One region of the Streptomyces sp. NPDC015127 genome, then DNA from elsewhere that is predicted to be linked to it. Evidence: predicted binding sites of a transcription regulator. Region 1 holds the regulator's gene; the other holds the start of a gene.
The links. Region 1 encodes HrcA, which represses chaperone genes, less so after heat shock. Its sites were predicted from a motif close to TTNGCACTCNGNNNNNCNGAGTGCNAA; they were not measured.
Positions count from the first base shown of each region.

Region 2: groL (chaperonin GroEL) is a predicted target of HrcA. The motif match lies at 1,247-1,273, and genes of this name have one in related genera.

Region 1 is NZ_JBIBVE010000004.1:24,774-28,184, reverse strand. It holds gene ACF08N_RS09110 (DUF3097 domain-containing protein) at 1-78, opposite strand, end outside; gene ACF08N_RS09105 (MBL fold metallo-hydrolase) at 105-827, opposite strand; gene hrcA (heat-inducible transcriptional repressor HrcA) at 990-2,006, shown strand; gene dnaJ (molecular chaperone DnaJ) at 2,007-3,143, shown strand.
Region 2 is NZ_JBIBVE010000003.1:118,304-121,714, forward strand. It holds gene ACF08N_RS06865 (polysaccharide deacetylase family protein) at 1-630, shown strand, start outside; gene groES (co-chaperone GroES) at 857-1,165, shown strand; gene groL (chaperonin GroEL) at 1,283-2,911, shown strand; gene ACF08N_RS06880 (ester cyclase) at 3,029-3,411, opposite strand, start outside.

The DNA of each region.
Region 1 (3,411 bases):
GTCGGGCTCCGCGGGGACCTCCGGGACCGGTGCCGGCCGCTTCCAGGGCGGGGTCAGGTCAGGGCTGTAACTGCGCATGTCGGATGACGATACGACCGGCCGGTCTACGACACGCCGAAGCGCGCCGCGAGCTCGTCACGCTGCGTCCGCACGAACGCGGCGTCCACCGCCGCGCCGTGGCCCGGCACGTACAGCGCGTCCTCGCCGCCGAGCGAGAGCAGGCGGTCCAGCGCCGCCGGCCAGCGCGAACCGATCGCGTCCGGGCCCGCCTGCGGTTCGCCCGACTCCTCCACCAGGTCGCCGCAGAAGACGACCTCCGGCTCGCCGGGCACGAACAGCGCCAGGTCGTGGCCCGAGTGGCCGGGGCCGACGTTGGCCAGCAGGACCCGGCGGCCGCCCAGGTCGAGCGTGCACTCCCCGCTCACCAGGTGGTGCGGCACCACCAGCAGATCGGCTGCCTCCGCGGCCGAGGCAGCGGGCACCCCGTGCCGTACGGCGTCGGCGCGGATCGCGTCCCGTTCCCTCTTCAGCAGGGCGTCCACGCCGACCGCCCCGTAGATCTCCGCACCCGCGAACGCCGCCGTGCCCAGGACATGATCGAAGTGCGGGTGACTCAGTGCGATGTACGTCACGCGGCGCCCGCCCGCCAGCGCCTGCGCCTGGGACCGGATCTCGGCGCCCTCGCGGATCGTCGCGCCCGTGTCGTACAGCAGGACGTGGTCCTCGCCCAGCACCAGGCCGACGGTCGCGTCCCAGGCCGGCATCCTGCGCCGGCCGACTCCGTCCGCCAGCCGTTCCCACCCGAAGTCTTCCCAAGCGACGTCCATACGGCGACGCTATCCGCAACGACCAGCACAGGTCTCGCGGTAGCGTGGTCGGCCGCCCTTGCTAGGGGCGTACCCCGCCGCCGTACACTGGCCGGGGGAAGCTGGCACTCGGCCGTATCGAGTGCCAGGACACACCAGGACCGGCAGCTGGAGGTGCGCGCGATGCTCAGCGAACGCAGACTCGAAGTCCTGCGCGCCATCGTCCAGGACTACGTCGGCACCGAGGAGCCCGTCGGCTCCAAGGCGCTGACCGAGCGCCACAAGCTCGGCGTCTCCCCGGCCACCGTCCGCAACGACATGGCCGTGCTGGAGGAGGAGGGCTACATCGCCCAGCCCCACACCAGCGCCGGCCGTATCCCCACGGACAAGGGGTACCGGCTGTTCGTCGACAAGCTGGCAGGCGTCAAGCCGCTGTCGTCGCCCGAGCGCCGCGCCATCCAGAACTTCCTGGACGGAGCCGTCGACCTCGACGACGTCGTGGGCCGCACCGTCCGACTGCTCGCACAGCTGACCCGGCAGGTCGCCGTCGTCCAGTACCCCTCGCTGACCCGCTCGACGGTCCGGCACGTGGAGCTGCTGTCGCTCGCGCCCGCCCGGCTGATGCTCGTGCTGATCACGGACACCGGCCGTGTCGAGCAGCGGATGGTCGACTGCCCCGCGCCGTTCGGCGAGACCTCGCTGGCCGACCTGCGGGCCCGGCTCAACAGCCGCGTCGTCGGCCGCCGCTTCGCGGACGTGCCGCAGCTGGTGCAGGACCTGCCGGACTCGTTCGAGGCGGAGGACCGCGGCACGGTCTCCACGGTGCTCGCGACCCTTCTGGAGACACTGGTCGAGGAGACCGAGGAGCGGCTGATGATCGGCGGGACCGCCAATCTCACCCGCTTCGGACACGACTTCCCCTTGACGATCAGGCCGGTGCTGGAGGCGCTGGAGGAGCACGTCGTGCTGCTCAAGCTGCTCGGCGAGGCCAAGGAATCGGGCGTGACCGTGCGGATCGGGCATGAGAATGCCCACGAGGGACTCAACTCCACGTCCGTCGTCTCGGTCGGCTACGGTTCGGGCGGCGAGGCAGTCGCCAAACTCGGCGTGGTCGGACCGACCCGCATGGACTACCCCGGAACGATGGGAGCGGTACGCGCAGTGGCACGTTACGTCGGACAGATCCTGGCGGAGTCGTAAGTGGCCACGGACTACTACGCCGTACTCGGCGTGCGCCGCGACGCATCGCAGGACGAGATCAAGAAGGCCTTCCGCCGCCTCGCGCGCGAACTCCACCCGGATGTGAATCCGGACCCGAAGACGCAGGAGCGCTTCAAGGAGATCAACGCGGCGTACGAGGTGCTCTCGGACCCGCAGAAGAAGCAGGTCTACGACCTCGGCGGCGACCCGCTGTCCCAGGCCGGCGCCGGTGCCGCGGGCGGCTTCGGTGCGGGCGGCTTCGGCAACTTCTCCGACATCATGGACGCCTTCTTCGGCACGGCGTCGCAGCGCGGGCCCCGTTCGCGGACGCGGCGCGGCCAGGATGCGATGATCCGCCTGGAGGTCGAGCTCAGCGAGGCGGCCTTCGGCACGACGAAGGACATCCAGGTCGACACGGCCGTGGTGTGCACGACGTGCTCCGGCGAGGGCGCGGCGCCCGGCACCTCCGCGCAGACCTGTGACATGTGCCGTGGCCGCGGCGAGGTCTCGCAGGTGACGCGGTCCTTCCTGGGCCAGGTCATGACGTCCCGCCCGTGCCCGCAGTGCCAGGGCTTCGGCACCGTCGTGCCGACCCCGTGCCCGGAGTGCGCCGGCGACGGCCGCATCCGTTCGCGCCGCACGCTGACCGTGAAGATCCCCGCCGGTGTCGACAACGGCACGCGTATCCAGCTCGCGGGCGAGGGCGAGGTCGGCCCCGGCGGCGGCCCCGCCGGCGACCTGTACGTCGAGATCCACGAGATCGCCCACCCGGTCTTCCAGCGGCGCGGCGACGACCTGCACTGCACGGTGACAATCCCCATGACGGCGGCGGCGCTGGGCACGAAGTGCCCGCTGGAGACGCTCGACGGCATGGAGGAGGTCGACATCCGGCCCGGTACCCAGTCCGGCCAGTCGATCCCGCTGCACGGGCGCGGCATCACGCACCTGCGAGGCGGCGGCCGGGGCGACCTGATCGTCCACGTCGAGGTGACGACGCCGACGAAGCTCGACCCGGAGCAGGAGCGGCTGCTGCGGGACCTGGCGAAGCTGCGCGGCGAGGAGCGGCCGACGGGTCAGTTCCAGCCGGGGCAGCAGGGGCTGTTCTCGCGCCTGAAGGACGCGTTCAACGGGCGGTAGCCCGTGAGGGCTAGCGGCGGGGGTCCGCTGCGCGGGGCGTGTTCCCCCACCCCGCCCCTTCCCATAACCGGGGGCTCCGCCCCCGAACCCCGTACCGCCTCAAACGCTGGCGGGGCTGCATTGCAGCCCGTCCGGCGTTTGAGGACACCGTGCGAAGCGCGGTACGGGGTCCGGGGCTTGCCCCGGTTTCGGGAAGGGGCGGGTAGGGGAAACGCCCGCCGCAGGCGCAGCGCAACCCCCCGGAACGGGGGATTCGGCCCCGCCGCGG
Region 2 (3,411 bases), on a different contig from region 1:
ATCACCACCCGCAAGGGCTTCGAGGTCGAGGGCGGCGACGGTCTGCCGCCGGTCTTCACCGCGGTCCCGACCAAGGAGAAGATCGTCTTCCTGACGATCGACGACGGCGCGGAGAAGGACCCGGAACTGCTGCGGATGATGTCCGAACTGCAGATCCCGTACAGCGCCTTCCTCAGCGACTACGTGATCGATGACGACTACGCGTACTTCGAGAAGATGCGGGACCGCGGCGTCGCCCTGCACAACCACACCCTCAACCACCGCTACCTGCCCGGCCTGTCGTACTCCGCCCAGAAGCGGGAGATCTGCGGTCAGCAGGACAAGCTCCAGAAGCGGTACGGCACGCGCCCCCGGCTGTTCCGCCCGCCGTACGGCAACTACAACAAGGACACGCTGCGCGTCGCGAAGTCCTGCGGGATCGAGGCCGTGCCGCTGTGGGCGTCCGAGGCGTTCCCCGACCACATGGAATGGCGTGAGTGGGACCGGGACCTGCACCCCGGCGACATCATCCTCACCCACTTCAGGGGCCGCGGGGAATGGAAGGGCACGATGGCGGACATGATCCGCCGGGTGATGCGGACGGTGACCGCGAAGGGGTACGCCGTGGCGAAGCTGGAGGACTACGTGTGAGCCGCGCGCACCCGCTCCCCGCCCGGGCGCGGGGCCGCCACGCGGCGCCGTGTTGGCACTCCGCTTGACCGAGTGCTAATCCCGGTCATAGTCTCGCTCCTGGCACTCCCCATTGGAGAGTGCCAACACAGCGACGGGCAGGTCCGGCACCCGCGACGACGGATCCACCTGGTCGCCACCTCAGATCAGTTAACCCCGTGAGATCTCCGAAGGGGGAGGTCGGATCGTGACGACCACCAGCTCCAAGGTTGCCATCAAGCCGCTCGAGGACCGCATTGTGGTCCAGCCGCTCGACGCCGAGCAGACCACGGCTTCTGGCCTGGTTATCCCGGACACCGCCAAGGAGAAGCCCCAGGAGGGCGTCGTCCTGGCCGTGGGCCCGGGCCGCTTCGAGAACGGCGAGCGTCTTCCGCTCGACGTGAACGTCGGCGATGTCGTGCTGTACAGCAAGTACGGCGGCACCGAAGTGAAGTACAGCGGCGAGGAGTACCTCGTCCTCTCGGCCCGCGACGTGCTCGCGATCGTCGAGAAGTAATTCCTGCTTCACCCGGCAGAATTGCCTTGAGCTGCGCCCCTGGCCACCCCGCTGACGCCGGGCGGCGAGGGGCGCGGTTCTTTTGAACACGATTTCCGAGAGGGCTGAATCGCTCCCATGGCGAAGATCCTGAAGTTCGACGAGGACGCCCGTCGCGCCCTCGAGCGCGGCGTCAACAAGCTTGCCGACACGGTCAAGGTGACGATCGGCCCCCGCGGCCGCAACGTCGTCATCGACAAGAAGTTTGGCGCGCCCACCATCACCAACGACGGTGTCACCATCGCCCGCGAGGTCGAGGTCGAGGACCCGTACGAGAACCTGGGTGCCCAGCTGGTGAAGGAGGTGGCGACCAAGACCAACGACATCGCGGGTGACGGTACGACCACCGCCACCGTGCTGGCCCAGGCCCTGGTCCGCGAGGGTCTGCGCAACGTCGCCGCGGGTGCCTCCCCGGCCGCCCTGAAGAAGGGCATCGACGCCGCGGTCAAGGCCGTGTCCGACGAGCTCCTCGCGACCGCCCGCCCGATCGAGGACAAGACCGACATCGCCGCCGTGGCCGCGCTCTCCGCGCAGGACCAGCAGGTCGGCGAGCTCATCGCCGAGGCGATGGACAAGGTCGGCAAGGACGGTGTCATCACCGTCGAGGAGTCCAACACCTTCGGCCTGGAGCTCGACTTCACCGAGGGCATGGCCTTCGACAAGGGCTACCTGTCCCCGTACATGGTGACCGACCAGGAGCGTATGGAGGCCGTCCTCGACGACCCGTACATCCTGATCCACCAGGGCAAGATCTCCTCCATCCAGGACCTGCTCCCGCTGCTGGAGAAGGTCATCCAGGCGGGTGGCTCCAAGCCGCTGCTGATCATCGCCGAGGACGTCGAGGGCGAGGCCCTGTCGACGCTCGTCGTCAACAAGATCCGCGGCACCTTCAACGCGGTGGCCGTCAAGGCCCCCGGCTTCGGCGACCGCCGCAAGGCGATGCTCGGCGACATGGCCACCCTCACCGGTGCCACCGTCATCGCCGAGGAGGTCGGCCTCAAGCTCGACCAGGCCGGTCTGGACGTGCTGGGCACGGCCCGCCGCGTCACCATCACCAAGGACGACACCACGATCGTCGACGGTGGCGGCAACTCCGAGGACGTGCAGGGCCGGATCAACCAGATCAAGGCCGAGATCGAGACCACGGACTCCGACTGGGACCGCGAGAAGCTCCAGGAGCGCCTCGCGAAGCTGGCCGGCGGCGTGTGCGTGATCAAGGTCGGCGCCGCCACCGAGGTGGAGCTGAAGGAGAAGAAGCACCGTCTGGAGGACGCCATCTCCGCGACCCGCGCCGCGGTCGAGGAGGGCATCGTCTCCGGTGGTGGCTCCGCGCTCGTCCACGCCGTGAAGGTGCTCGAGGGCAACCTGGGCAAGCAGGGCGACGAGGCCACCGGTGTCGCCGTCGTCCGCCGCGCCGCCGTCGAGCCGCTCCGCTGGATCGCGGAGAACGCCGGCCTCGAGGGCTACGTCATCACCTCGAAGGTCGCGGAGCTCGAGGCCGGGCAGGGCTTCAACGCCGCCACCGGCGAGTACGGCGACCTGGTGAAGGCCGGCGTCATCGACCCGGTCAAGGTCACGCGCTCCGCCCTGGAGAACGCCGCCTCCATCGCCTCCCTGCTGCTCACGACCGAGACCCTGGTCGTCGAGAAGCCGGCCGAGGAGGAGGCCGAGGCGGGCCACGGCCACGGTCACGGCCACAGCCACTGACGTACGCGCCTCACGGCCGTACGAGCCTCAGGGCGTCCGAGACGCCTGAGCAGAAGGCCCCCGTCCCCCGCTGTCAGCGGGGGACGGGGGCCTTCTCCGTCTCTCGGGGCCGTTCGGTCACATCGCGCCGAGCTGCCGCATCAGCTTCATCAGGTCGAAGTGCCACCAGCCTTCCTTGATCTTCCCGCCCTCGAAGCGGAAGACCGTCGTGCCGGTGATCGTGCACTGTTCGCCCGTGGCCGGGATCCCCTGGAACTCGCCCTTGTGCCGTCCGTTGAAGGTCCACAGCAGCACGACGTCGTCGCCTTCGGTGATCTGCCGGTCGAGCTCGAAGGTGATGTCGAAGGCGTTGCGCCACATCGTGAGGTCGCGCCGGATGATGTCGGAGCCGACCTCCGTGTCCTCCTCGTTGGCAATGTCGTGGTCGATGTAGTCCTCGGCGAACACCTCCTCGATGGCGTCCAGGTTCCCGCCGGCGGCGATCTCGTGGAAGAAGCGCC